2 regions of the Cellulomonas sp. URHB0016 genome follow, and region 2 is predicted to be linked to the other one. Evidence: riboswitches for the same ligand, from Rfam matches in the RefSeq annotation. Region 2 holds a riboswitch; the other holds the start of a gene.

Region 1 (14,463 bases), 3.3 Mb from region 2:
CGTGCACCCGATGCCCATCGCCGCCTTCGCCGCGTCCCGCACGCTCTCGCTGCGCAACGACGACCCGGAGCGCGCGTCGCGGCCGTACGACGTCGACCGCGACGGGTTCGTGATCGGCGAAGGTGCGGGCGTCGTCGTCCTGGAGAGCGCGGAGCACGCAGCAGCCCGTGGAGCCCGGGTCTACGCGCGCATCGCGGGCGTCGGCCTGTCGGCGGACGGGTACCACATCACGTCCCCCGAGCCGTCGGGCGACGGCCAGGTCCGCGCCATGAAGCAGGCCCTGGAGGAGTCCGGCATCGCACGGGCCGACGTGGTGCACGTGAACGCGCACGCGACGTCGACCGTGGTCGGCGACCTCATCGAGGCACGGTCCATCCGGGGGCTGCTGGGCGACGAGGCCGACCACGTCGCCCTCTCGGCCACCAAGTCGATGACCGGCCACCTGCTCGGGGGTGCCGGCGCCCTCGAGACGATCTTCACGGTGCTCGCCCTCCACGACAGGTTGGCGCCCCCGACGATCAACGTGGACAACCCCGATCCCGAGCTGGTGCTAGACCTGGTCCGGGACAAGCCGCGGACGCTGCGTGACGGGGACATCGCCGCCGTCAACAACTCGTTCGGGTTCGGGGGGCACAACGTGGCCCTGGTCGTCGCCTCGGTCTGACGCCACGCGGCTCGGCACCTGCGCACCAGGTGCCGAGCCGTCGTCGTTCGCCGTTGGACCGCACGTCGCGGCCGTCGCCCGGGCGTTGCCGTCAGTACCCGGTGAAAGCGTCCGTCCGGACCCGACGTACGCCGGCGCGGCGCAACGTGCGCCGGGCGTGCACCACCATGCGGGGCGGGCCCGACACGTAAGCGAGCCGCCGGTGCGCGTCCGGCACCTGTTCCACGGCCTCGTCGGTGAGCAGCGGGCCCGCCACGTACCGCCAACCCTCGGGCAGCGACGCGGGACGGTGCGGCGCCACGACGACCACCTTGACGCCCGCCGCCTGCATGACCTCGACGTAGGGCGGCTCGTCGCCAGGACTCAGCAGCAGCAGGAGCACCACGTCGCGACGCTCCCCGGACCGGGCCAGCGCGCCGAGCTGGCTGACGAACGGCGTGATGCCGATGCCGCCGGCGACGAGCAGGAGCGGCACGTCGGCGCGTCGGGGCAGCAGGAAGTCGCCGCCGACGGCGGTGGCTCGCACCATGCCGCCCGGAGGCAGCGCGACCAGCGTGCGCTTGAACGAGCTGGGTGCCGGGGTGACCCGGAACGCCACGGCGACGCCGCCGGACGGGCCGTGGCGCGGACCGGGCGGCGACGCGACCGAGAAGACCCGGCGGGACCCGCGACCGTCGGTCCCGTCGTGCGGCAGGTGCAGCTCGATCCACTGGCCTGGCCGGAACCGCAGGGCCCGCTCGCTCGTGAACGCCACCTCCTGGACGGCGCCCGTGACCTGCCGGTGGCCGACCACCCTCAGCCGCACGGCTCGTCGCTGCCCGACCGAGAACGCCAGGACGTTGCCGACCACGAGCGCGAGCTCGGGAGTGCTCCACAGGGGCCCGAGGGTGAACGGCACGGCGGTGAGCAGTCCGACGAGCGCGGCCTCGGTGAGCTGCTGCCATCGTCGCGGCGGCAGCGTCAGGGGCTCGGTGACCATGAAGGCGGCGGCGAACAGCAGCGGGTGCGACGTGATCGTGCTCCACAGGGCGTCCACAGGTGCCGTGCCGTCCGCCACCTGCCGTATCACGACCGCCGACACGGCGACTCCGAGATACGTCGCCACGAGCAGCGCGCGGCGGGTGCGCAGCACGACGACGGCCCCGGCGGCCGCGACGACGGGCAGGAGCGCCGGTGTCGCGACCCACCACATCGGGGGCAGGACACCGAGCCAGGTCGACAGGACCCCGACCACGAGGGCGCCCGCAGCCGCAGGGTTGGCGATGTGGCGAGCGCGCACCGCGAGGACGAACTTCGACACCGCGGCGACGGCCGCGGCAGCGGCGAGCCCACCCAGGGAGGGGACGTCGAGGCCCGGGCGGAACAGGAGCACGAGGATGAGACCGGTGATCACCGACGACTCGGTGTGCACCCGCGTCTTCCAGAGCGCACCGCACGCGCGGCTCAGCAGCAGGACGACGCCGACCGCGACCACGACGGACACGAGGAGCGCGACGAGGTCCACGTGCACGACGCCCGCCGCGGAGAGCACCGCGGCCACCGCGACGACCGCCCCGAGCGCGAGCGACACCGTCCGGTACATCGTCACGCGGCCCAGCCACGCATCGACCCTGGTCATCCGAACACCTCTCCGGGCAGTCCCAACGAGTACCGGACGGTCCCGTCGGCGTGCACGCGCACGTACGTCAGGTCGAACGCCACCTCGAGCCGGTCGGGGTCGGCGAAGAACAGTGCGGTCGCGAGACCGTCGGCCTCCATCGCGGTCCCCGCCACCACCCACGTGGCCACGACGTCCCGCACCGGCCATCCGGTGCGGGCGTCGAGCACGTGGTGCCACCCGTCGCCCCAGCTCCGCAGGTCCACGCCCGACCCGCACAACGCGGCGTCCTGCAGCTCGACGACGCCGATCACGGAGGTCGGGTCGCCCGGCTGACGCAGACCCACCCGAGCCGGGCGGTCGCCGGCGTGCAGGAGGTCCCCTCCGGCGTCGACGAGGAACTGCTGCACACCGCACGCGCGGAGCTCGGCGCCGACAAGGTCGACGAGCTGCCCCTTGCCCGCCGCCCCGACGTCGAGGAGCACCGGCTCGGCGACGTGCAGGACCTCCCCGTCCCGCACCACGACGTCGCGCGGCGCGGCCAGCGGCGGTCCCGAGGGGCGCAGCGTGAGCGCGGCATCGTAGCCGAGCCGTACCAGGCTGCGCCCCACGAGCGGGGTGACCGCTCCCCCGGTGCGCTCGTCGAGCCGGTCGTACAGGTCGAGCAGGGCCGGTCCCTCGGCGGCGGCAGCAGGTACGTGCCGGCCTCCCGGGCGATCCGGGAGACCAGCGAGTCGTCACGGAACCGCGACCAGGTCTCGTCGTACGTGGCGATACGGTCGTGGACGCGGGCCAGCGTGCGGGCGTCGAGCGGCCCGTCGGCACTGATCGTCCACCGGGTGCCGATCGCGTCGAACGTGGTGCTATCCGCGGGCATCCGCGGCGATCTGGTCGAGGGCGTCCTGGAAGCCCCCGGTGGTGAGCGACGCCCCGGACACCGCGTCGAGCTGGACGTCGTCGATCGCCTTGCCGACGACCTCGTCGGAGACGCCGGAGGCGAACGCGGTCTGCCAGGTCTTGGACGTCGGGTTGGTGGCCTCGGGGGTGACCTCCACCGCGCTCACGACGCCACCGTCGAGGGTGACGGAGACGTCGATGGTCTCCTTGCCGGCCGGCGACTCGTAGGTCCCGGTGCTCTGGTACGTGCCGTCGGCGTAACCGCTGTCGTTCGTCGTGGCGTCTCCCGCACCGGCGTCGGCCTGAGCGGCGCAGCCGGCGAGAGCCGTGGCGAGCGAGATTCCGGACAGGAGCGCGAGCGGCATCCTGCGATTCGTGGTCATGGTGAAGTCCTTTTGTCCCCGGGGCGACCGCCCGGTCCGTGTGGGCCAGACGGTAGGTATCACACCTTGGTGGGGGCCGTGTATCGGCTGTCCATGTCCGAATCGCTTCAGGAACTGCGGGGATGCCTCTCGATCGTGGCGTCAGCCCACGCGGTGGAGCCATCGCACGGGTGCTCCCGCGCCGGCATAGCGGAACGGCTCGAGCTCGTCGTCCCAGGCCTGCCCGAGCGCGAGGTCGAGCTCGGCGCGCAGCCGGGCGGGGTCGGCGGCGTGCTCGAGCGCCGCGCGGATCCGGTCCTCGGGGACGACGACGTTGCCGTGGACGTCCGTCGCCGCGTGGAAGATCCCGAGCTCGGGCGTGTGGCTCCAGCGCGAGCCGTCGACGCCGTGGCTCGCGTCCTCCGTGATCTCGTAGCGCAGGTGCGCCCAGCCACGCAGTGCCGAGGCGAGCCGTGCGCCCGTGCCCTGGGCGCCCTGCCACGAGTACTCGGCGCGGTAGAACCCGGGGCCCGCAGGCTGTGGGGTCCAGTCGAAGATCACACGTGCGGACAGCACGTTTCCTGCCGCCCACTCGATGTGGGGGCACAGCGCGCGCGGCGCAGAGTGCACGAAAAGTACACCGCGGGTGATCGCACCTGCCATGTCGTCCTCCTGAACGGCTCGAGGTTCGCCTTCCCCAACGACCTCGCACCCGTTCCCGGGAGTGACTCACGGACTCGCGGCGTGCTCGCACACAGGTTCGGACCGTGTGCTGTGGACACTATGGCGGACGCCGGGCCGCTGCGCCAGCGACACGACGTCCTGCCATCAGAGCTGCTCGCGGATCGCGCGCATCGCCTTCTTGCGCACCGTGCGCTCGAGCCGGTCGAGATAGAGCAGGCCGTCGAGGTGGTCCACCTCGTGCTGCAGGCAGCGGGCCATGAGCTCGGTGCCCTCGACGACGACCTCCTTGCCGTCCAGGTCCGTGCCGACGACGCGCGCGTACCAGGCACGGTGGGTCGGGTACCAGAGGCCCGGGACCGACAGGCAGCCCTCGTCACCGTCCTGGTACTCGTCCTCGGACATCTCCACGATCACGGGGTTGAGCACGTAGCCCACCTCGTCGTCGATGTTCCAGGAGAACGCGCGCAGGCCCACGCCGATCTGGTTCGCCGCCAGACCGGCGCGGCCGTCGTGGTCCACCGTCTCGAGCAGGTCCTCGACGAGCGCGCGGACACGGTCGTCGACGGTCGTGATCGGGTCGCACGGCGTGCGCAGGACGGGGTCTCCGACGGTCCGGATCTCTCGCATGGCCATGGGCCGATCCTTTCACGGACGGCCCGCTCACCGGGCGCGTCCCCGCTCGTCCGTGCGGCTGTGACCACCGAGACACCCGTTCCGGGCCGGCGCAACGAACTGCAGACAGCACGACGCCGGTGGCGACTGGTCGTCACCACCGGCGGCGTCGTGTCCCGGACAGACCGGGAGTCAGAGCTGTGTGAGGGTCACTCGCCCGCGCGCTGCGTGGGGACGCCCGTGAGGAGCTGGCGCACCTCGGACTCGTGGAAGCGACGGTGGCCGCCGAGGGTCCGGACGGCGGAGAGCTTGCCGGCCTGTGCCCAGCGGGTGACCGTCTTGGGGTCCACGCGGAAGAGCACGGCGACCTCGCCGGGCGTGAGCAGGGCACCCTGCGAGAGGGGGGCATCCGTGAGGGGGGTGGACAGAGCCATGTCGTTCTCCTGTCGTTCGGTAGCTCGGCTGGCCATGTAGGCCCCGTGGCTTTGCGTCCCCGCCTTGCAGCGGGTTTGCCGGTTTATCGCTGACACCGGGAACTATGCCCGAAACTGGACACCTGTGCAACAAACCCGACCACCGGTTTCGTCGGCAAACGGGTGATTTGAGATCGGACGCATCCGGACGCTCCGGATGCTCCGCGAGGACACCTGGACGTTCGTCCAGGTGTCCTCGCAGGTCAGCGCGTCGTCACACCCGGCCGAACCGGGCCCGGACGAACGAGTAGACGCCGAAGGCGATCAGACCGATCGCGACGAGGACCAGCAGAACTCCACCCGCTGGCTGTCCCTGGAGGGTCCGGAGCGCGGCGTCGATCCCACCGGCCTCCTGCGGGTTCGCGTGCACGGCGGCGAGGACGAACAGCACCCCGACGATGCCGAGGGCGACACCCTTCGCGACGTACCCCACCATCCCGGCCCACCGCACCGCCGTCCCCGTGGTCCCGGTGGGGAGCGACCGCAGGTCGCGCAGAAAGCGCTGCCGCAGTCCCTTGACCACGTGATAGATACCGACGACGACCACCGCCACGCCGACCGCCCCCACGAGCAGGCGACCTCCCGGCGCGTCCATCAGCTTCGTCGTCGCGTCGGTCGTCTGCTGGTCGCTCGACCCTCCCCCTCCGGTCGCGAAGGCGTAGGACGTCCCGGCCAGCGCCAGGTAGACGAGCGCCCTCCCGGCCGCCTTCGCACGATCACCCTTCGACGAGCCGCCCGACGACCGGCCGGCCGGCCGCCTGCGCAGTGCGGTGGCCGCCTGCCATGCGCCCAACGCCACGAACGCGACGACCGCGAACCACAGGACGACGGCACCGAAGGGGGTCTGTGCCACCGTCTGCAGCGCTCCGGACTGGTCCGCCTCCTTCGACGTGTCGCCCCACGCGAGCCGCAGGGCCAGCAGCCCGATGAGGGCGTGCAGCACGCCGCTCACCGCGTACCCGGACCGGGCGGCGACCTCCCACGAGCGTGCCGCGCGCTGCGTGGCTTCCTGCGTCGTCATGAGCGTCCTTTCTGGTCGGTCAGCGGTGGTCGCGCCGATAGTGGCAGGCCCCGGCCGTGTCGGCGACCGGTGAGCGGTGGGCGGTGGCGGTGTGCCGTAGCCTGAGCGGCGTCCTCGGGGCAGTAGCTCAGCCGGTCAGAGCAGCGGACTCATAATCCGTGGGTCGTGGGTTCAAGCCCCACCTGCCCCACCCTCGTGGTCTGCGTCGTCCCTCGGGAGCGCCGTCGGGCGTCCGCCAGGACACCCCTCCCGTGGCCCCGGCGCTCGGCCGGTGACCACGGATCCGCCGTGCGGTCGTCTCAGCACGCGCGTCAGGCGATCCGTCCACGCCGACGCCCGCCGGAGGTGCGCGGTCCGACCGTCGCCCGCCGGTACCGTGATCGGGTGCCAGTGTTCTCCCGCCGACGACGCCTCCCCGCCACCGAACGGGCACGGCTCGACCTGTCGCCCGGCGACGCAGTGCTCGCCTGCGTCGAGCTTGCCGACGGGCAGTGGGTCGTCGCGTCGCGGCGCGCCCTGCACGTGATCGGCCGCACCGAGGTCGCCCGGTCACCGTGGTGCGACATCGACGGCGGCACGCTCGACCCGGCTACCCGCACGCTGTCGGTCCGGTGGGTGTGGGGCTCGACGAGCCAGCTGGTCTTCCCCGAGGAGCCCGCCGCCCGCACCTTCAGCCAGGCGTTCCGCGAGCGCGTCCAGCAGTCGGTCGTGCACGTCGTCACCGCGTCCGTCCCGGACGGGCGCCGGGCCCGGGTGGCGCTCCGGCGCGACGAGGACGGCGAGCTCTTCACCCAGGTCATCTCCGACGGGAACGTCGACCTGGGCGACGCCGCGATGGCCGCCGCCGTCGACGCTGCCGAGGCCGAGATCCGGGATGCCGTGGGCCTCCCCCGCTGACGCTCACGCCGACCGGATCCGGGTGTCCGGCGGAGCCCTGGAGGGCTGCTAGAGTTTCTTCCCGCACGATCCCTCGTAGCTCAATTGGCAGAGCATCCGACTGTTAATCGGACGGTTACTGGTTCGAGTCCAGTCGAGGGAGCAAGTAGAACCGCTGGCCAGGCCCCCTTTTTGAGGGGCCTTCGTGCTGTCGCGGCTGATCAGGACGCCATGCGGGTGCGCTCGGCCCTGAGGGCGTGACACAGGGACTCTTGCCGTCTCCAGGCTCGTGGTCACCTGCACACGCCGAGCCCAGGATTGCCGGAGCGCGCACCGGGCGCTGCCAGACTGGCCAGATGCACGCTCGTGACCTTGCCCGGCACGTCGACGTCCTGGTTCCGTCGGACCCGCTCACCGCGGCGTTCCAGCGGATCGAGTCCTCCTCGTTGCCGGGGCTCGTCGTGCGGACCCGCGACGGCTTCGTCGTGGTGCCTGCCTCGCAGGTGCTGCGGGTCGCGCTGCCTCGGTACGTGCTCGACGACCCGGCGCTGGGGCGCGTCTGGGACGAGTCGTCCGCCGACGCGGTGGCTGCCCGGCTCGCGAGCCTGCAGGTGTCCGACCTGCTGGCGGCACAGGAACGGCCGGGGCGACCGCACGGCGTCGACGGTGACGCGACCCTCGTCGAGATCGCGGCGGTGATGGCGGCCGCCCACGTCCCGCTCGTCGTGGTGGTCGAGGACGACGCCCTGCTCGGCGTGGTCACGGCTCACCAGCTCATCGGCCATCTGGCGCGATGACGGCCTTCGGCTGGGTCAGCGTCGCCATCTTCGTCAGTGCGTACGTGCTCATCGCGACCGAGCGGATCCATCGGGTCGCGGCCGCGCTCGGCGGCGCGGGCCTGGTGCTCGGCCTGGGCATCCTGAGCTCGGAGCAGGCCTTCTACTCCGCGGAGACCGGCATCGACTGGGACGTCATCTTCCTGCTGCTCGGGATGATGCTCGTGGTCGCGGTGCTCAAGCGCACCGGTGTGTTCGAGTACCTCGCGATCCGCGCCGCCAAGGTCGCCGGTGGCCGCCCGTTCGGGGTTCTCGTCCTGCTCGTGCTCGTCACCGCGGTGGCGTCGGCGTTCCTGGACAACGTGACCACGATCCTGCTCGTCGCGCCGGTCACGCTGCTGGTCTGCGACCGGCTCGGGCTGCCGGCGGTCCCGTTCCTGGTCGCGTTGACGCTGGCATCCAACATCGGCGGCACCGCGACCCTGGTGGGCGACCCGCCGAACATCATCATCGCGAGCCGTGCCGGCTTCAGCTTCACCGACGTGCTCGTGAACCTCGGTCCCATCGTCGTGGTCGTGCTGCTCGCGTTCGTCGCGATGTCCCGCGCGATGTTCAGGTCGTCGCTGCACGGCGACCCGGGCCGCGCCGACAACCTGCTGGCACTGGATGAGCGGGAGGCGATCACCGACTCACCGATGCTGGCGCGCAGCCTCGTGGTGCTGGGGCTGATCCTCGTGGGCTTCCTGCTGCAGCGGCAGACCGGTGTGGCTCCGGCAGTCGTGGCGCTCGTCGGCGCGGGTGTGATGATCCTGCTCTCACCGCTGACGGCCCGCGAGCTGCTGGGCGACGTCGAGTGGGAGACCCTGCTGTTCTTCATGGGACTGTTCATCCTCGTCGGGGCGCTCGTCCAGGTCGGGGCCCTGGACGCCCTCGCGGGGGGCATCGCGCAGGCCACCGGCGCCGAGGTCGTCCCCACCATGCTCGTCATGCTGATCGGGTCCGCCGTGATCTCCGCCTTCGTCGACAACATCCCGTACGTCACGGCGATGTCGCCCGTGGTGGCCTCACTCATCGAGACGAACCCCGACCTCGGCAAGGACGGAGGGCTCTGGTGGGCACTGGCCCTCGGGGCCGACCTCGGCGGGAACGCCACCCTGGTCGGCGCGAGCGCCAACGTCGTCGCGGCAGGGGTGGCGAGCCGGAACGGGCTGCTGCTCACGTTCCGCGGCTGGCTCCGCTACGGGCTGCCGACGGCGTCGGTCTCGATCGCGCTGTGCGTCCCGTACGTCCTGGTTCGCTATACCTGACCGAGCACTCTTGTCTCCGATGTTAGTTACTAACTAACATCGGAACATGAGCACCTCCATGACGCCGCGAGCGGCGCAGACCCGTCGCTCGCTCCAGACGCACGCGCTGCGCATGTTCGAGGAGCGCGGCTACGAACGGACCACGGTGGCGGACATCGCCGCGGCCGCAGGCGTGTCCCACATGACGTTCTTCCGGTACTTCCCGACCAAGGAGGACGTCGTCCTGGACGACCCGTACGACCCCGTGCTCGCCGAGGCCGTCCGGGCACAACCGCCCGCCCTCATGCCCCTCGAGCGGGTCCGCCTCGGTCTGCTCGACTCGCTCGGCGGCCTGGACTCGGACGAGTTCGACCGTGAGTCGCGGCAGCGGCTGCGACTGGCAGCCGGCGTGCCGGCCCTCCGGGCACGGATCTGGGAGAACATGGCACGCACGCAGGCCGCCGTCGTCGACGCCCTCGTCTCCCAGGACGTCGATCCCGCCGTCGCGGAGGCGTCTGCCGGCGCGGTCCTCGGCGCGACGACGTCGGCCCTGCTGCACTGGGGCGCGACGGAGCCGACGGACGGTGCCGGCGGGCTCGTCGACGCGCTCGGCGCCGCCCTCGACGTGCTCGCGCCGCGGTCATGACACTCCTGCAGGCGCGAGGCCTGGTACGTCGGTTCGGGACGCTGACCGCCGTGGACGGCGTCGACCTCCAGGTTGCGGCCGGTGAGGTGCACGCCCTGGTCGGGCTGAACGGGTCGGGCAAGACCACCCTCATGCGGATGCTCGTCGGCGTCCTGCGTCCCCATGCCGGCCAGGTGCGCATCGGCGACGACGGCACACCCGAGGCCCGCGTCGGTCACCTCATCGACGTGCCGGCGGCCTATCCCGAGCTCACGGTCGAGGAGAACCTGCGGGCCGCGGCCCTGCTGCGCGCGGTGGACCGGGACCGGGTGCACGCCGCGGTGGCGGCGGCGTCGACCGCCGTGGACATCGTGGACCTGCGTGGGCGCCGGGCAGGCGGGCTGTCGCTCGGCAACCGGCAACGGCTCGGCCTGGCGACGGCGCTGGTGCACGACCCGCAGGTGCTGGTGCTGGACGAGCCCACCAACGGGCTGGACCCGGCAGGAGTCCTGGCGGTGCGTCGCCTGCTCGTCGAGCGCGCCCGCACCCACGGGTGTGCCGTGCTCGTCTCCAGCCACCACCTCGACGAGCTCGCCCGGATCGCCGACCGCATCACCGTGCTGCACCGCGGCCGGGTCGTCGGCTCTCTCGAGCCGGGTGGGACCGACCTGGAGGTCCAGCTGTTCGCGATGCTCGCGCGCTCCGACGGGATCGACGTCACCGCCGAGGACCTTCCCCTCACGCATCGGCAGGAGGCACACCCGTGAGCGCCGCATGGACCGTCGAGCTGCTGAAGATGCGCCGGTCACCGGTGACGAGGACCGCGTTCACGGCCATGGCCGGGGTCGCCGCGTTCTTCTCGGTGGGCGCGGCCCTGCTCACCGCTCACGGCACAGGCTCGGGGACACTCACCGGGGCGAAGGTGGCGGCGATGGTCGACGGCGTCGGATGGGCTGCCGTGAGCAGCGCCTTCGGGCAGGTCGTCTCGGTGCTGTGGCTCCTGGGCACCGGCGTCGTGGCCGCGTGGGTGTGCGGTCGGGAGTACTCCGACCGGACGCTCGGGCAGCTGCTGGCCCTGCCGACCCGTTCGTCCCGCGTCGCGGCGGCGAAGCTCGGCGTCACCCTGCTCGCCGCGACCCTCGCCGCGGTCACGGCGGCCTTCCTCGCACTCGGCGGGGGGCTCGTCGCAGGGATCGGACTTCCCGGCGCGCACGACCTGCGCGACCTCGCCGCCGGCGTGCTCGCCGCGGTCGCGGCCGCGTGGCTGGCGCTGCCGTTCGCGTGGGTCGCCACCGTCGGCAAGGGATACCTCCCGGCCGTCGGCGCGCTGCTCGGGGTCGTCATGGTGAGCCAGGTCGTGGTGCTCCTCGGTGGCGGCTCCTGGTTCCCGTGGTCGGTCCCGTCGCTCCTGGTCGGCACCGGCGGCGACCGGGCCGCCACCGCGGTCAGCCCGCTCGGCGTGGTGCTCGTCGGCGTCGTCGGCGCCGCCGCGTGGCTCGCGACGGTCAGGACGTGGTCGCAGCTCGAGCTGACGTAGCCACGCACCGCGCGCACCGCGACGACCGACACCCGCCCGAGCGCGACCGTGTGGCGGCGCGGTCGGGCCCGTTCAGGGCAGGTCGAAGGGAAGGGTGAGCCCGTCCAGGGCTGCGCGGCAGCTGCAGCTGTCGTCGACCGGCAGTGCGTCCACGAGCTGCGCGAGAAGCACCCGCAGCTGGTCGACGCTCCGCGCGAACTGCGCCAGGACCGCCTGGTGCGAGACCGCCCCGGCTGCCTCGACACCGGCGTCCGCATCGGTCACCACGGCGAGGCAGGTGTAGCAGAGGGCCAGCTCGCGGGCCAGGGCGGCCTCCGGCATGCCGGTCATCCCGACGACGTCACCGCCGGCCGCCGCGTTCCGTCGGGACTCGGCCCGCGTGGAGAACCGCGGGCCCTGGATCACGACCATCGTGCCGCCGTCGACGACAGGCAAGGCGGGTCGTGGGAGTCCGACGACGGAGTCGCGACCTTGCGGGCAGTACGGGTCGGCGAGCCCGACGTGCACCACGGCGCCCACCTCGTCGTAGAACGTCGACGGGCGGCCCCAGGTGCCGTCGATCACCTGGTCCGGGACCACCAGCGTGCCCGGCGCGAGGTCGGGACGCAGCGCACCGACCGCCGACGGGGCGAGGACGCGGCGGACCCCCAGCGCGCGCAACGCCCACAAGTTGGCGCGGTAGTTGACCCGGTGCGGAGGGAGACGATGGTCCACACCGTGCCGCGGCACGAACACGACCTGCCGCGCCCCCAGGCGACCGACGAGCGGCGGGTCGCTGGGCTGCCCGAACGGCGTGTCGACACGGACCTCCTCGGTGTCCTCGAGAAGCCGGTAGAGGCCTGAACCACCGATGACGCCGATCGGGGACGCGCTGGTGACCATGGCACCGACCGTAACGGCCGTGACTCGTCAGCCGGCCGGCGACCCAGATCCGTCAGCCTCTCGTCATGCGCGCGGGCCGGGACGTCGGGGAATGCTGGGGAGCGTGCACATCCTCGTGACCGGTGGAGCCGGTTTCATCGGTCGACCGACGGTCGCCGGCCTGGTCGTCGCGGGACACGACGTGACCGTGCTCGACTCGCTGCGGTCGGACGGGCCGCGGCGGCGGGACCCCGAGATGCTCGCCGGTGCGCGGCTGGTGGTGGGTGACGTCCGGGACGAGCGCGCGGTCGCGACGGTCGTCAGCGGGGTGGACGCCGTCGTCCACCTCGCGGCGAAGGTGGGCCTCGGGGTCGACCTGGACGACATCGCCGACTACGCGTCGGCGAACGACCTGGGCACGGCGGTGGTGCTGCGCGCGGCGTACCGCGCCGGGGTCGGGCACATCGTGTACGCGAGCTCGATGGTGGTCTACGGCGAAGGGGCCTACGACTGCGCGGAGCACGGCCGGGTCGCGCCCGGACCGCGTCGCAGGTCGGACCTGGACGCCGGCGTGTTCGACCCGCGCTGCCCGGCGTGCGACCGGGTCCTGGCGCCGACGGTGGTGACCGAGGACGCCCCGCTCGACCCCCGCAACGTGTACGCCGCGACGAAGGTGCACGGCGAGCACCTGCTCCGGGCGTGGGCGAGGGAGACGTCGGGCGGCGCGTTCGCCCTGCGGTTCCACAACGTCTACGGACCGGGGATGCCGACGGACACGCCGTACGCCGGCGTGGCCTCGCTGTTCCGGTCCGAGCTCGCAGCCGGCCGAGCACCCCGGGTCTTCGAGGACGGCCGTCAGCGACGCGACTTCGTGCACGTGCACGACGTCGCCGCCGCCGTCGTGCGAGCCGCGGCGACGCAGGGGACACCGGGAGAGGTCGTCCCGCTGAACATCGGCTCCGGCACGGTGACCACCGTGGGCGGGCTCGCGTCGGCGCTCGCCGACGCGGTGCACGGCCCCGCCCCGCGGACCACCGGGGAGTACCGGATCGGTGACGTCCGGCATGTCACCGCGTCGTCGGACCGCGCCGCGCAGGTGCTCGACTGGTCGGCGCAGGTGGGGCTCGAGGCCGGTCTGGCGAACTGCTGATCCGCGTCGTTCAGTCCTGGAGCACGGGGTCGGTCCCGTCGCCCGCGACCGGGAGCAGCACCTCGAACAGGCAACCCGCGTCGGTCGGCTCCACACCGACACGGCCGCCGTGAGCAGCGACGACCGTCCCGACGATCGCCAGGCCCAACCCTCCCGACCCGATCTCCCGCTGCTGGTCGCGGTGCGCACCGCCGCCTTGGAAACCCTCGTCGAACACGTGGGCGCGCTCGTGCTCCGGGATCCCGCCGCACGTGTCCTCGACGGCGACCCGGACCTGGCCGTCGGACCGGTAGCCGGCGACGCGCACCGTTCCTCCGCGGCCGCTGCTGCGCATCGCGTTGCCGACCAGGTTGTCGAGCACCCGGGCCAGCTCGTCGGGGACGCCGACGACGTCGAGCCCGCGCTCCACGTCCGCCAGGAGACGGACGTCCTGTGCGGCTGCTGCGGGCGCCCAGTGCGCGAGCACGCCGTTCAGGACCGCGCTGAGCTCGACGGTCTGCGCCGGACGGGTCGGTGCCGGTCCCTCGGGCCGGGACAGCTCGGTGAGGTCGTCGATCATGCGACCGAGACGGTCGACCGCTGCGCCGATGCCCACGTAGGCCGCGTCGGCGTCCGTGACCACCCCGTCCTTGAGGCCGTCGACCGTGGCACCGATACCCGCCAGCGGCGAGCGCAGGTCGTGGCTCAGGAAAGCGACGACCTGTCGGCGTGCGGACTCCAGTGCGCGCTCGCGCTCCCGGGACTCCTCGAGCCTGAGGCGGGTCCGAGCGAGCTCGGCGGCGAGCTCCGCGAGCTCGGCGGTCACCGGGGTCGGCGTGGACGCGCCTGGGCCGCCGGTCAGGTCCCGCGCCTGCGCGCCGAGCGCACGGACGTCCGCCAGGACCAGCCGCCCCAGCACCACGGCCAGCACGACCGCGGGCACCGAGGAGAGCCCGAGGACCAGCCGAGCGACTGCCGCGTCGTGCTCCGAGAGGAACATCGCCCCGACGTTCACCCAGATCGCGAGCGCGACGACCGCCACCGGGACCAGGGCCGTGACGAC
Region 2 (14,463 bases):
CGCAGGTGCCGGGGCCGGGCCGACAGACCGGGCGGCCGGTCGTGGGCGTCGGCCCGGGCGACGGACCGGACATCGCGTGACACGATGCCCCCATGGCGCGGATCGCCTCGATCGCCCCCGTCCTGCCCCCGTACTCGTACCCCCAGTCCGACATCACCGCCGCCATCGCCCCGCTGCTCACCGCTGACCCGCGGCGCCGGGCGGTGGTCGAGCGGGTGCACGCCGGCACCGGGATCGCGACGCGGCACACGGCGCTGCCCCTCGACGCGTACGCGTCCCTGACCTCGTTCACCGACGCCAACGACGCGTTCCTGCGCGAAGGGCTCGCGCTCGCGGGCGCGGCGTGCCGGCAGGCCCTGGACGACGCCGCCCTCACGCCGGCCGACGTCGACTTCGTGCTGTTCACCTCGATCACCGGCATCGGGGCCCCGTCGCTGGACGCGCTCCTGGTCGACCATCTCGGGCTGCGGAGCGACGTGCGCCGCATCCCGGTGTTCGGGCTCGGGTGCGTGGGCGGGGCCGCGGGGATCGCGCGGGTGCGGGACTACCTCCAGGGCCACCCGGACGACGTCGCGCTGCTCGTCTCCGTCGAGCTGTGCTCGCTCACGCTGCAGCACGGCGACGACTCGATGGCCAACGTCGTCTCGACCGGGCTGTTCGGCGACGGTGCGGCCGCCGCGGTCATGGTGGGCGCGGCCCGAGCACCGCACGTGGGCGGCGTGGACGTGGTCGACAGCCGCAGCGCGCTGTACCCGGACACGGCCGGGATGCTCGGCTGGGACATCGGTGGCACCGGGTTCCGCATCGTGCTCGCCGCCAGCCTCGCGGACGTGGTCGAGCGGCACCTCGGGCCCGACGTCACGGACCTGCTCGCCGCCCACGGCCTCAAGGTCAACGACGTCGACACCTGGGTCGCGCATGCCGGCGGCCCGCGGATCCTGGAGGCCGCCGCGCGGTCGCTGGACCTGCCCGACTGGGCGTTCGCGGCGAGCTGGGACTCCCTGGCCCGGGTCGGGAACCTGTCGTCCGCCTCGGTGCTGCACGTCCTGGCGGCGAGGATGCGTGAGGGTGACCACGTGCCCGGGTCCGCCGGGGTCCTGTTCGCGTTCGGGCCGGGCGTGAGCGCCGAGGCCGTCCTGCTCCGCTGGCCCGAGGAGGCCGTGTGACCTGGTACGACGCGTTGCTGCTCGCGGTCGCCCTGGAGCGCCTCGCCGAGCTCGTCGTCGCGTCCCGGAACGCCCGGTGGGCGTTCGCACGGGGCGGGGTGGAGAGCGGGAAGCGGCACTACCCGCCGATGGTGGCCCTGCACACCGCGCTGCTCGCCGCGTGCTTCATCGAGGTGCACGCCGCCGACCGGCCGTTCCTGCCCGTGCTCGGGTGGACGGCGTTCGTCGCCGTGCTCGCCGCGCAGGGGCTGCGATGGTGGTGCATCAGGACGCTGGGCCCGCAGTGGAACACCCGCGTCATCGTGGTGCCCGGGGCGGACCTCGTGCACCGTGGGCCGTACCGCTGGCTGCGCCACCCCAACTACCTGGCCGTCGCGGTCGAGGGCGCCGCGCTCCCGCTCGTCCACACCGCGTGGGTCACGGCCCTGGCCTTCACCGTGCTCAACGCCGTGCTGCTGCTCGGCTTCCGCATCCCCGCCGAGGAGCGCGCGCTCCGCGCGGCCGACCCCGCGGTCCGTACGACGCACCGATGACGTCCGACGTCGACGTGCTCGTCGTCGGCGGCGGTCCCGTGGGGCTGGCCGCCGCCATCGAGGCGCGGCTCGCCGGGATGTCGGTGGTCGTCGTCGAACCACGTGCGACTCCGATCGACAAGGCGTGCGGCGAGGGCCTGATGCCTGGCGCGTTGGCCGCTCTGGCCCGGCTCGGCGTGGATCCGGGCGGGCACGTGCTCACCGGCATCCGGTACGTGTCGGGTGAGCGGGTCGCCGACCACCTGTTCGGCGGTGGTCCGGGCCGGGGTGTGCGGCGGACGACCCTGCACGCGGCGCTCGCCCGGCGGGCCGAGGAGCTCGGCGCGCGGGCCGTCGCCGGGCGGGCGGGGGTCGTCCAGCAGGACGCCACCGGTGTGACGGCGGCGGGCGTGCGCGGCCGGTGGCTGCTCGCGTGCGACGGCCTGCACTCCGTGGTCCGCCGTCACGTCGGGCTGGACGCGCCGTCCGGCCAGACGCCGCGACGGCGCAGGTTCGGTGTCCGCCGGCATGTCCGGGTGCCGCCGTGGTCGGACTTCGTCGAGGTGCACTGGGGCCGCACCGCCGAGGCCTACGTCACGCCGGTGTCCGACGACCTGGTCGGGATCGCCCTGCTCGGCCCGCCGCGCACCGATGTCGACGGCACGCTGGCGGCCCTCCCCGCACTGCGCGACCGGCTCGCCGGCGCACCGGTCGTCGGCCCGACGCGGGGTGCCGGCCCCCTGCGGCAGCGCACGACGGCCCGCACCGCGGGACGGGTGCGTCTCGTCGGCGACGCCTCGGGATACGTCGACGCGCTGACCGGTGAGGGCCTGCGCGTAGGGCTCGCGCAGGCGCACGCGGCCGTCGCGACGCTCGGCTCGGACGTCGCCCGGTCCAACGCGGCCTACGAGCGCGCCTGGAGCGCCGCCACCCGGGACTACCGAATGCTCACCTCCGGCCTGGTGTCGGCCGCGGGTTCGCCCCTGCGCGGCGGGATCGTGCCCCTCGCGTCCGCCCTGCCCGCCCTGTACGGCGCGGTCGTCGAGCGCCTCGCCCGCTGAGCGGACGCCCGTCCGCCGCACCGGGCGGGCGAGGGACAATGGGCCATTCCCGAGCCGAAGGATCTGAGCCGTGAACCAGCCCCGCATGAACGTCGAGTCCTTCAACCTCGACCACCGCACCGTCGTGGCCCCGTACGTCCGCCTCGCCGACACCAAGGTGCTGCCCGCGGGCGACGTCATCCAGAAGTTCGACGTGCGCTTCACGCAGCCGAACGTGGCCCACCTCGAGATGCCGACCGTGCACTCGTTGGAGCACCTGTTCGCCGAGCACTCGCGCAACCACTCGGACCGGGTCGTCGACTTCTCCCCGATGGGCTGCCAGACGGGCTTCTACCTGATCCTGCAGGGCGAGTGGGCCCACGACGACGTCCTCGACCTCGTGCAGAGCACGCTGCAGGACATCACCACCGCCACCGAGGTCCCCGCCGCCAACGAGGTGCAGTGCGGCTGGGGCGCGAACCATACGCTGGCCGGCGCCCAGGAGGCGGCTCGCACGTTCCTCGCCGCACGCGACGAGTGGAGCCAGGTGACCGCGTGATCGCCGTCGACGCCGTCATCGTCACGGCGATGGCCGACGAGGCCGCGCCGTTCGTCGAGCGCGCGGACTTCGTCGGACCCGCGACCCGCGTGGGTCACGCCGAGCACCGGATGGCCACCCTCGCCGGGCGACAGGTGCTCCTCGTGACCTGTGGCATCGGCCTGGTGAACTCCGCGACGGCCGCTGCGGTCGCGATCAACGCGACCCACCCGCGGGCCCTCGTCAGCGCCGGCTCCGCGGGCGGCGTCGGGGTCGACGTCCGGGTCGGCGACGTGGTCGTCGGCTCGGAGTACCTGTACTCGGGTGCCGATGCCCGGGCGTTCGGCTACTCGCTCGGCCAGGTGCCGGGGATGCCCGAGGTGTACGCCGCCGAGAAGGCGCTGCACGACGCCGCCGCGACGGCCGCCGTCGACCTGACGGTGCACTCGGGCACGGTGCTGTCCGGCGACGCGTTCATCGACGCGACCCGCGTGGACCGGATCCGCGAGTCGTTCCCGGGAGCGCTCGCCACGGACATGGAGTCGGCGGCCCTCGCCCACACGAGCCACCTGTACGGCGTGCCGTTCCTGTCGGTCCGCGGCATCTCGGACCTGTGCGGCCCGGTCGCCGGCGTGGACTTCCTCACGCACGTCGACGACGCGGCGGACCGGTCCGCGTCCGTCGTGATCGAGGTGCTGCGCTCGCTCGACGCGACCGGCTGAGGGTCCTCCGTCGGCCTGACGCAGGCCTGTGCACGCCCCCGGTCGGACGCGCGTCAGGCGCGCGTCAGGAGCCAGAGAATCGTGTCGTGGATGTGCTTGGCCTTCTCGTCGCCGCGGAACGTGGCCTCGCGGACCGTCGCACCGGCCGTGATCGCGATCGAGGCCGAGGCGAAGAAGCGGCCGAACATCGACTTGTCGGAGAGGAACGACACCGACGAGACGGACTTGATCGGCAGCGACGTGACCGCTGACTTCCCTCCGACGAACGAGTTGTCCTGGAGGATGACGCGCAGGTTGGTCACGGCGACGAAGCCCGTGCCGGCGCCGGTGCAGTCGTAGACGGCGAAGACCTGCTCACCCTCGATCAGTCCGGCGAGGATCTTCTGCAGCTGGTCCGGCTTGTCGTGCGGGATCGTCGTCTGCTGGCTCATGGCTCGGTGGCTCCTTCAGGGGACGGGAGCGGACACGTCCTGTGCATGTCCGGCCCCCGAGACATCGGGATGTCTCGTCGAACCCTTGATGGGACCTCTCCCACATCGGCGGCCCGCGGTCACAGGTCGCGGAGCCGCTCCACCGCCTCCGGCGTCACCGCGTCGCGGACCCACGCGGACAGGCTGGTCGCCGGTGGCCGCAGGATCACCGTCTCGACGCCCAGCGCGGCGTACGGCGCGAGCTGGTCGACGAACGCGCCGACGTCCCCTGCGATGAGCGCTTCGCTGCCGTGGAGCATCGTCACCCGGATCGTCGAGTAGTCACGGCCGACGTCGTCGCAGTGCGCCCGGAGCACGTCGAGCTTGTGCGCGACCTCGTCGGGCGAGGTGGCGAACAGGTTGCAGGCGTCGGCGTACCGGGCGACGAGTCGCAGCGTCTTGCGCTCTCCACCGCCGCCGACCAGGATCTCGGGCCGCCTCAGCGGGAGAGGGCGGCACAGCGTCTCGGCGAGCTGGTAGTGCGTGCCCTCGTACGGTCCGTCGTTCTGCGGGTCCCACATCTGACCGGCGATCTGCAGCGCCTCCTCGAGGCGTTCGAACCGTTCGGCGAGCGGCGGGAAGGGGACGCCGAGGGCATGGTGCTCGCGGTCGTACCAGGCGGCGCCGATGCCGAGGGTGGCCCGTCCGCCGGAGAGCACGTCGAGCGTCGCGACGGTCTTGGCGAGCAGCGCCGGGTACCGGTAGGTGACGCCGGTGACGAGCACGCCGAGCTGGGCCTGCGAGGTGACCCCCGCGAGATAGCCGAGGGTCGTGTACGCCTCGAGCATCGGGTCCTCGGCGGGGAAGCCGGCGCGCTCCATCTGGAACCAGTGGTCCATCACCGAGATCCACGAGACGCCGGCGGCCTCGGCAGCGGAGGCCGTGTCCGCGAGCTCCTGACGCAGCTCCCCCGGTTCGACGGAGTCGAAGCGCATGAGGTGGATGCCGACTCGCATGGAAGATCCTTTCTCGATGGTGCTGGCAGCGTGCCGGTTGGAGTGCGCTCGAAGTCAAGCCGCTACGGCCGGATCTCGAACGCGCGCAGGTGCTCCGGCGGCTCGTCGTGCTCCTCCACGTCGGTGACCGCCGCGCCGGCGGGACCCCGTCGCGCCCAGAGGACGAGCGCGTCGACGACGTCCTGCTCGCCCTCGAGGACAGCCTCCACGGACCCGTCGTCGCGGTTCCGCACCCAGCCGTGGGCGCCACGCCGGTCCGCCTCGCGGGCCATGGACCAGCGAAAACCCACACCCTGGACCATGCCGTGGAGCACGAGCCGGCGCCGCGTGGTCCCCATGCGGCCACGCTGCCACGGCCCAGGCGCACGCACGAGCCGGCGTCGCGCGGCCGGAGGGCCCGCCCGCAGGCGCCGGCGTCAGCCGAGGCGGTCGTCGAGGTAGTGCCGCAGCACGGGCGCGATCGCGGCGGCGACCGTCTCGGGTGACGCGGACGCGAGCGGCTCCACCGCGATGACGTACCGCGCCATCATGAGGCCGAGCAGCTGGCTGGCGAGCAGGGACGCGCGCAGCTCGGGCGTGTCACCGCCGAGCTGTGCGGCCACGGGTGCGAGCACCTCGCGCACCAGGAGGTCGCGGAGCAGCGGCGCGGCGGCGGGCTCGGTGGCGGCCGCCCGGATCAGCGGCACCATGCGGGACCGGACCGCGTCCGTCTCCATCTGGGCCACGACGAACGCGGCGAGCCGGTCGGGCAGCGTGGCGGGGTCACCGGTGCTGCGCAGGTCGGCCAGAGCGACCGCCGGTCGGATGGGCAGCTCCACGACCTGCAGGAAGAGCTCCTGCTTCGATCCGAACCAGTGGCCGACCAGCTTCGGGTCGCAGCCGGCCTCCGCGGCGATGCCGCGCACGGTCGCGCGGTCGTAGCCCAGGTCCGCGAACTGGCGCCTGGCGGCCGCGAGGATCGCGTCGCGGGTGGTGCTCGGCCCGCGGCGGCGCCCCCGGCGGGCGGGCTCGCTCTTGACCATGACACCCCACCCTCGTAGATTTCCACACACGTGGATATTTCTCCCGATCGTACGACGAGGGAGTCGACATGCGGGCCATGATCCTCAAGGAGTTCCGCGAGCTGCGGCGCGACCGCCGCACGCTGGCGATGCTGGTGGTGCTGCCGGTCGTGCTGCTGGTCATCTTCGGGTACGCGGCGAACTTCACGATCGACACCATCGCCACCCAGGTGGTCGGGCCGCAGGCGGCGGCGGTGGCCGCAGCACTGCCGGAACCGTTCGACGTCACCGGCACCGACACCGCTGCCACCACGCAGGACGCCCGCGACCTCGTGCAGGACGACGTCGCCGACGTCGTGGTCGACACCTCGACGACCCCGCCCACCGCGTTCGTCGACGGGTCGAGCCTCTTCGTCGCGCAGACCGCCGACGCGGCCCTCGGCCGGGCCGGTGACCAGGTGAGCGTCGAGATCCTCTACAACCCCGACCTCGAGACCTCCTGGGTCATGGTCCCGGCGCTGGTCGGGCTCATCCTCACGTTCATCGGCACGATCATCACGAGCATCGGGCTGGTCCGGGAGCGGCAGGCCGGCACCCTCGAGCAGCTCGCCGTCATGCCGTTCCGGCCGTCCGACGTGATCGTCGGCAAGATCGCGCCGTACTTCATCCTGGCGGCGATCGACATGCTCCTGGTGACGGTCCTCGGCGTGTGGATCTTCGGCATCCCGTTCAACGGCAGCCCGTGGCTCTTCGCGCTCGGCGGCGCCGTCTTCCTGTTCGTCGTCCTCGGCATCGGCGTGCTCATCTCGACGGTGTCGCAGACCCAGGGGCAGGCCATCCAGACGGCGATCCTCGTCCTCATGCCGCAGATCCTGCTGTCCGGCTTCATCTTCCCGCTGCAGGCCATGGCCCCGGCGATCCGCTGGATCGGCTACTGCCTGCCGCTCACGTACTTCGTGAAGATCTCCCAGGGTGTGATGCTGCGCGGCTCCGACCTCGCCGCCCTGTGGCTCCCGTTCACGGTGCTCACCGGCATGGCACTCGTCGTGTTCACCGCCGCCGTGCTGCGGTTCCGCCGCGACCTCGCGCCCACCACCGGCCGCGAGACGCCCGTGGAGGCGGTGAACGCATGACCGGACCGACCTGGGGGCTGCAGGGCGTGACGGTGCGGTACGGCCGGACGACGGCCCTGGACGACGTGTCGCTCGCGGCCCCGTCGGGCGCCGTCGTCGCGCTCGTCGGGGGCGACGGCGCGGGCAAGACGACCCTGCTGCGCGCGTTCGCCGGCGCGCTGCGGCCCGAGACCGGCGCCGTCACCTCCCCGCCGTTGGCCGAGACCGGGTTCATGCCGACCACGTCGGGGGTGTGGCGTGAGCTCACGGTCGACGAGAACGTCTCGTTCGTCGCAGCGGCCTACGGGGTGCGGGGCGCCGAGCTGCGACGCCGTCGTGACGCGCTCCTGACGACGGCCGGACTGGAACGGGTGGGCGGGCGGCTCGCAGGGCACCTGTCCGGCGGGATGCGCCAGAAGCTCGCGTTCTGCTTGGCGATGCTGCACCAGCCCCGGCTGCTGGTGCTCGACGAGCCGAGCACGGGCGTGGACCCGGTGAGCCGGGTGGACCTGTGGCGGATGATCTCTCAGGCCGCGGCCCAGGGTGCGGCCGTCGCGATGGCGACGACCTACCTGGACGAGGCCGAGCGCGCCTCGTCGGTGCTCGTGCTGGACGCCGGTCGGGTGCTGCTCTCCGGCCCTCCGGCGGACGTCGTCGCGCAGGCTCCCGGGGCCGTGTTCCGGACCGAGCGGCCCACCGTGCGCGAACGCGCGTGGCGTCGCGGTCGCGAGTACCGCGAGTGGTCGCCGGACCCGACGAGCAACCTCGGCACGCGGCTCGTCCTCGACCTGGAGGACGCCGTGATCTCGGCGTCGCTCGCGAAGGAGGCGGCCCGTGCCTGACGCCCTGGTCTCCGTCGAGCGCGTGACCCGCCGGTTCGCGGACGTCGTCGCGGTCGACGACGTGACCCTCGAGGTCGGGCCTGGCGAGATCGTCGGCCTCCTCGGCGCGAACGGTGCCGGCAAGACGACCGTCATCCGGATGCTGCTCGGCCTCGTCCCGCCGACGTCCGGCGTGCTGCGCCTGTTCGGCGAGCGACCTTCTCGCCGGACGCGGCAGCGGCTCGGCTACGTGCCGCAGGGCCTCGGGCTCTACGACGACCTGACCGTCGACGAGAACGTCGCGTTCGTCGACCACGCGTTCGGCTCGCCGACCACCAGCCTGCCCGCCACGCTCCTCCCTGTCCGGGGTGAGCTCGTCGGCACGGTGGGGCTGGGCCGGCAGCGCCAGCTCGCGTTCGTCACGGCCTTGTCGCACGCCCCGGAGCTCCTGGTGCTCGACGAGCCGACGTCCGGCGTCGACCCGCTGGCCCGCGCCCGGCTGTGGGACGCCGTGCACGACCAGGCGGAGCGCGGTGTGGGGGTGCTGGTCACGACGCACTACATGCACGAGGCGCAGCAGTGCGACCGGCTCGTGCTCATGTCGCACGGCCGCTGCGTCGCCACCGGCAGCGAGCGCGACATCATCGGGGACACGACGGCCGTCGAGGTGCGCACCGAGCGGTGGCAGGAGACGTTCGTCGCCCTCGACGCGGCTGGTCTGCCGGTGACGCTCGCGGGGCGGCACGTGCGGGTCGCCGACGTGCCGGCCGCCGCCGTGCGGCACGTGCTCGACGACGCAGGGGTCGACGCGCAGGTCGTCGACGTGCCGGCGACGCTCGAGGAGGCCATGACGGCGCTCGACCGGGTGATGCTGGGCGCCAGGCGATCCTGATCGATTGGTACCCCTTGCGGTCGTTCGTCCAGGTCGTCATGCTCGGCAGGTGGTGCCCCGGCTCGCTGGAGGCACCTGTACGGCACCGGCCATCCGACAACGACGTAGGAGCTCCCCCGTGGCCAGATCTCTGTCCCGCCTCCGCACGACCCTGCTTGCCACGGCCGTCGTGGTAGCGCTCCCACTAGCCGCCGCCCTGCCCGCCTCCGCGCACGGCGGACCGGCGCACCCCCCGCAGCCTCCCCACCACCCGAAGCCGCCGGTGACCCGGCTCTTCACGCCGCCGCCGAACGACGGCGCCGTCACGCAGATCAAGCAGCTGGTCAAGTCCCACCAGCTGTCCGACGCCGCGCTCGTCACCAAGATGGTCGCCACGCCGTCCGCCGTGTGGTTCACGTCCGGCTCGCCGCAGGACGTCCGCAAGTCGGTCGAGAAGACGATGAAGCAGGCGAAGCAGACCCACTCCGTCCCCGTGCTCGTGGCGTACGACCTCCCGTTCCGGGACTGCTCGCAGTACTCCGCCGGCGGCGCCGCCGACACCGCGTCGTACCTGGCGTGGATCGACGGCTTCGCCAAGGGCATCGGCGACGGCGAGGCGATCGTGCTCGTCGAGCCCGACGGGCTGGGCATCATCCCCTGGTACACGTCGATCACCGGCGCCCAGGAGTGGTGCCAGCCCGCCGAGGCCGACCCCGCGACCGCCGCGAGCGACCGCTTCGCGCAGGTCAACGGCGCCGTCGACCGGCTCGCCGCGCTCCCGAAGACGTCCGTGTACCTCGACGGCACCCACTCCGGCTGGCTCGGGTCGGGCGACGCGGCCGACCGCCTGCACAAGGCGGGCGTCGAGCGCGCCGACGGGTTCTTCCTCAACGTCTCGAACTACCAGGTGACCGAGAAGCTGCAGAAGTACGGCTCCTGGGTGTCGCAGTGCCTCTGGTACGGCACCAACGACGCCGAGGGCGGCTGGCGGCTCGGCCACTTCGACTACTGCGGCAGCCAGTACTACCCGGCCGACCCCAACGACTTCAGCACGTGGGGCTTGACCGACCAGTGGTACCTGGACAACGTGACCAACGCGGCCAACCCGCCGAGCAGCCCCGACGCGCTCGCCGGCTTCGTCATCGACACCAGCCGCAACGGACAGGGTCCGTGGACCGCGCCCGCCGACCACCCGGCCGGTGACGCGCAGGACTGGTGCAACCCGCCGGACCGCGGCCTCGGCCTGCGCCCGACCACGAGCACCGGCGTGCCGATGCTCGACGCCTACCTGTGGGTGAAGATCCCGGGTGAGTCCGACGGCGAGTGCACGCGGTGGGACCCGGCCGGTGGCATCGACCCGGTCCGCGGGTACGCCGACCCTGCGGCGGGCTCGTGGTTCCCGCAGATGGCGCTGGAGCTCGTGCACAACGCGAACCCGAGGCTCTGACGCGCGTCCGTCCGGCGACGACGTGACTTCGGGGTGAGAACGGCAGCTCTGACTGCCGTTCTCACCCCGAAGTGCCGCGCTCACGCCCCGGGCCCCGGGGCCGGTCGCCCGGGCCCGGGGATCAGGCCACGTGCTCGGCGAGCACCTCGAGTGCCGAGACCCAGCCGTCGTAGTAGCTGCCGTCGCCGGGTGCGCCCGGCACGCCGTCGAGCCGGAACGTCATGCGCGTCCGGTCGCCCAGGTCGTCGAGCGTCACGGTCGCGACGGGCGCCTCGTCGTCGCCGGGGTCGCCCCACGTGAACACGAGCCGCTCCGGCTCGACGACCTCGCGGTACACGCCACCGGTGGGGTACGCGGTGTCGTCGGGCGCGACCATCGTGTAGCGGTACTCGCCGCCCGGTCGCAGGTCGACGGCGACGGACTCGCGCGGCGTGGTGAGCCCGCGCGGGTGGTACCAGTGCGTCATCTCGTCCGGGTCGGTCCATGCCCGCCACACCGCCGCACGTGGCGCGTCGAGCACCCGCGTGATCGTGAACGTCTTCTCCATCGTGCGGTTCTGCTCACTCATCGGTTCTCTCCTCCTGCGCCCGTGAGGTCGCCGGGGCGTCGCGCGTCGCGCGGAGGCGGTCCTCCAGGAGGTCGAACCGCTCGTCCCAGTACCGGCGGTGCCGGTCGACCCACGACGCGATCTCGTCGAGGGGCTCGGTCCGCAGGGCGCACGTGCGCCACTGCGCGGTGACGGTCCGCTCGATGAGGCCGGCGGTCTCCAGCACCCGCAGATGCTGGGAGATCGCCGGGCGGCTCATCGCGAACGGCTCCGCGATCTGGCCCACCGTGGTGGGCCCCTGGGCGAGGTGCGTGAGGATCGCGCGCCTCGTGGGATCGGCCAGGGCCGCGAACACGATGCTCAGCTCGTCCCGGTCGGCCATGTAAGCAACTCCTTAATTAAGGAATGGCTTCACGGTAGGTGGGACAGGAGAAGGCGTCAAGGGCAGCGCACACGACAGCGAGGCCACACCCCAGGGGTGCGGCCTCGCTGCGTGCGTAGGTCAGCCGACGACCGCGGGCGTGATCGGGAGCGGGACCGAGTTCACGAACAACGCCACCGGGCCGGTGGCCGCAACGGCGCCGTACGCGGGTGTGCCGTAGGAAGCGGGACCCTCGAGCAGGAGACCTGCCACCGGGTCGTGCGCCACCAGGTCGTTCGTCAGGTCGGTGACCCCGGGGTTGCCACCGAGGCAGTCGGCCGGGTTCTCGCCGGGCTCGGCCTCCCAGCCGCCCCAGACGACCTCACCGAACGTGTAGTCCCCGAACGACCAGTCACCGTACGACGCCGCACCCCACGAGACGTCCCCGGACGCCGTGAACGAGGGCCCGGCGGCGTAGCCCTTGAGGTTGAAGCCGGTGAACTGGTTGGCCTTGCGGGCCTCGTAAGCGACGTCCGACGCCAGGACGCCGCTGAGGGCGCCGGCCCGGCTGCCCGCACGGGTGCCGGCACGGGTGCCGTCGCTCACCCCGGCGCGCTCACCGTCACGGTGGAAGGACTTCTTGCCGGTCACGAGCGTGCATGTCACGTCCTGCGAGACCGTCTGGCTGGCGAGCTGCTGCCCGGTCTGGCTGACGCCCTGCGTGACGGACTGGGCCGCCGCCTGCCGGCTGGTGAAGGTCAGGGACTCGGCGTTCTTCTGGAGGACGGCGTTGTTCCACCCCAGGGCCGTCTGGACGTCGCCCTTGCCGACGAAGCCGGCGCCGGACGCGGCGTCGAGCGTGACGGAGGCCTGTGCGGCACCCGCGCCGGCGACGACGAGGGTGGACGCGCCGAGGAGGGCGAGGGATCGACGGACGGTCGTGCGCATGTGGTGCTCCCAGCTGCGAGTCGTGTGCACGGGGATCGGGTGCACAGCGCCGGGTTCGCCACTAGCTCCCTCGGGCCCAGGCGACCAGGTACAGGACCGAGATCAGTGCTTCGCTGGCACGAACCATGGCAGAAGCGGACGATCCGGTGGTCCCGGGACGCCACGGTTCACTCCAACGAGGACCGACCCTCACCGCGTTCGGCCCACGACGAGGGTCGACACTCACCAGGTCGGCCCAGTGCGCCCGTCAGACGGCCGCGACCTCGCCGACAGCGCGCTCCGCCTCGTTCGCGGGCGCCTCGTGCGCCTGGTGCGCGCCATGTCCTCCGGGACCGCCACGCACGGCGAACGCCGCCGGGATCGCCAGCAGCGAGATGCCCGCGCCCACCAGGAACGCCACGTGCGCTCCCCCGGCGGTCGCCTCGACGACATCCGCACCGCCGCGGGCGAGCGTCGCCGCCTGCGCGGTGAGCACGGTGACGAACAGCGCGGTCCCCGCCGCGCCGGCGACCTGCTGGACGGTGCCGACCACGGCGCTGCCGTGCGAGTACAGGCGACCCGGCAACGAGCCGAGGGCCGACGTGAACAGCGGCGTGAACATCAGGGCGAGACCCGCGCTGAGGATCACGTGCGCCACCAGCAGCAGCCACGGCGAGCTCGTCGCGGTGAGCAGCGTGAACGCCCACGCACCGGCGCTCACGATGACGGCGCCGGGCACGAGGAGCACCCGCGGCCCGAACCGGTCGAACCCGCGGCCCACGCTCGGCGCCAACAGGCCCATGAGCAGCCCGCCCGGCAGGAGCAGCAGCCCGGTCTGCAGCGCGTCGAGCCCGAGCACGACCTGTGCGAAGAGCGGCACCAGGATCAGCGTGCCGAACAGGGACATCATCGTGATCGCCATGACCCCGACAGCCACGGCGAACGCAGGCGTCGAGAAGGTCCGTAGGTCGAGCAGCGCGTCGTCGACCTTCTGGAGGCGCAGCTGCCGGGCCACGAACACGACGAGCCCGACGACGCCGACCCCGAGCGCGACCCACGTGGCCGTCGCGACGCCGGTCGTGGCGGCCGCGCCGAGCCCGCTCAGCCCGTAGACGAGCCCGCCGAACGCGAGGGCCGACAGGATCACGGACGGGACGTCGACCCGGGCACGCCGCGGCTCCGTGAGGTTCGGCAACCGGGCCGCACCGAGGGCCAGGGCGCCGAGCGCCACCGGAAGGACGAGCACGAACAGCCACCGCCACGGCAGCACGCTCAGCACGAGCCCGGAGATCGTCGGGCCGAGCGCCGGCGCCACCGAGATGACGATCGAGATGTTCCCCATCGTCCGGCCACGGCTCACCGCCGGCGTCACGGTCATCACGGTCGTCATGAGCAGCGGCAGCATGATCGCCGTGCCGCACGCCTGCACCACGCGGCCCACGATCAGCACCTCGAACCCGGGCGCGAGCGCGCACACGAGCGTGCCGAGGCTGAACAGACCCATCGCGGCCAGGAAGGTGGTCCGGGTCGTGAACCGCTGGATGAGGAACCCGGTCACAGGGATGACGACCGCCATCGTGAGCATGAACGCCGTGGTCACCCACTGGGCCGTGCTCGCCGGGATCTCGAGGTCCGCCATCAGGTGCGGCAGCGCCACGCCCATCACGGTCTCGTTGAGGATGACGACGAACGTCGAGATGAGCAGCAGCCGCACGGCGAGGCGGTCACGGGCAGAGGTGCTCGTGGGTGGGGCGGAGGACAGGCTGGCGGCGGTGTCGGTCATGGTGGGTCGTCCTCACGGGTCGATGGCCGGGGAGAGGGGCTCACCCTCAGGTCGAAGCGCGAACCGCCATCTCGACATACTCACGCCCGCTGTGTCCCTCTCAATTCGCCGACGGGCCGGCTCATTCCGCCCGATCGGATGCCGAGACCGCCTTCGGGCGGCGGTCGCCTTGCGCAGGTCGCCTGGCGC

Evidence for each region. A riboswitch is a leader RNA that binds a small molecule or an ion and turns the genes downstream of it on or off. The one in region 2 is predicted to bind cyclic di-GMP.
Region 1: another riboswitch for cyclic di-GMP. It lies ahead of ACVW07_RS03540 (BldC family transcriptional regulator); the one in region 2 lies ahead of ACVW07_RS18260 (hypothetical protein).

What each region holds. Positions count from the first base shown of each region.
Region 1 is NZ_JBSRZU010000001.1:732,064-746,526, forward strand. Features, by position in the region: gene ACVW07_RS03510 (beta-ketoacyl-[acyl-carrier-protein] synthase family protein) at 1-664, shown strand, start outside; gene ACVW07_RS03515 (FAD-dependent oxidoreductase) at 756-2,282, opposite strand; gene ACVW07_RS03520 (FAD:protein FMN transferase) at 2,279-2,872, opposite strand; gene ACVW07_RS03525 (FMN-binding protein) at 3,125-3,541, opposite strand; gene ACVW07_RS03530 (DUF3145 domain-containing protein) at 3,683-4,183, opposite strand; gene def (peptide deformylase) at 4,349-4,837, opposite strand; gene ACVW07_RS03540 (BldC family transcriptional regulator) at 5,026-5,250, opposite strand; cyclic di-GMP riboswitch class I at 5,266-5,340, opposite strand; gene ACVW07_RS03545 (DUF1206 domain-containing protein) at 5,504-6,310, opposite strand; tRNA gene ACVW07_RS03550 (tRNA-Ile) at 6,427-6,500, shown strand; gene ACVW07_RS03555 (hypothetical protein) at 6,695-7,207, shown strand; tRNA gene ACVW07_RS03560 (tRNA-Asn) at 7,277-7,349, shown strand; gene ACVW07_RS03565 (CBS domain-containing protein) at 7,543-7,983, shown strand; gene ACVW07_RS03570 (SLC13 family permease) at 7,980-9,269, shown strand; gene ACVW07_RS03575 (TetR family transcriptional regulator) at 9,316-9,894, shown strand; gene ACVW07_RS03580 (ABC transporter ATP-binding protein) at 9,891-10,640, shown strand; gene ACVW07_RS03585 (ABC transporter permease) at 10,637-11,410, shown strand; gene ACVW07_RS03590 (S-methyl-5'-thioadenosine phosphorylase) at 11,483-12,292, opposite strand; gene ACVW07_RS03595 (NAD-dependent epimerase/dehydratase family protein) at 12,396-13,421, shown strand; gene ACVW07_RS03600 (sensor histidine kinase) at 13,432-14,463, opposite strand, start outside.
Region 2 is NZ_JBSRZU010000001.1:3,984,064-3,998,526, reverse strand. Features, by position in the region: gene ACVW07_RS18335 (type III polyketide synthase) at 93-1,166, shown strand; gene ACVW07_RS18330 (isoprenylcysteine carboxyl methyltransferase family protein) at 1,163-1,699, shown strand; gene ACVW07_RS18325 (NAD(P)/FAD-dependent oxidoreductase) at 1,696-2,739, shown strand; gene ACVW07_RS18320 (S-ribosylhomocysteine lyase) at 2,825-3,277, shown strand; gene ACVW07_RS18315 (5'-methylthioadenosine/adenosylhomocysteine nucleosidase) at 3,274-3,978, shown strand; gene ACVW07_RS18310 (hypothetical protein) at 4,032-4,409, opposite strand; gene ACVW07_RS18305 (LLM class F420-dependent oxidoreductase) at 4,529-5,404, opposite strand; gene ACVW07_RS18300 (acylphosphatase) at 5,467-5,742, opposite strand; gene ACVW07_RS18295 (TetR/AcrR family transcriptional regulator) at 5,821-6,426, opposite strand; gene ACVW07_RS18290 (ABC transporter permease) at 6,495-7,538, shown strand; gene ACVW07_RS18285 (ABC transporter ATP-binding protein) at 7,535-8,359, shown strand; gene ACVW07_RS18280 (ABC transporter ATP-binding protein) at 8,352-9,230, shown strand; gene ACVW07_RS18275 (glycoside hydrolase family 6 protein) at 9,349-10,656, shown strand; gene ACVW07_RS18270 (SRPBCC family protein) at 10,778-11,224, opposite strand; gene ACVW07_RS18265 (ArsR/SmtB family transcription factor) at 11,217-11,585, opposite strand; gene ACVW07_RS18260 (hypothetical protein) at 11,706-12,512, opposite strand; cyclic di-GMP riboswitch class II at 12,551-12,633, opposite strand; gene ACVW07_RS18255 (MDR family MFS transporter) at 12,760-14,274, opposite strand.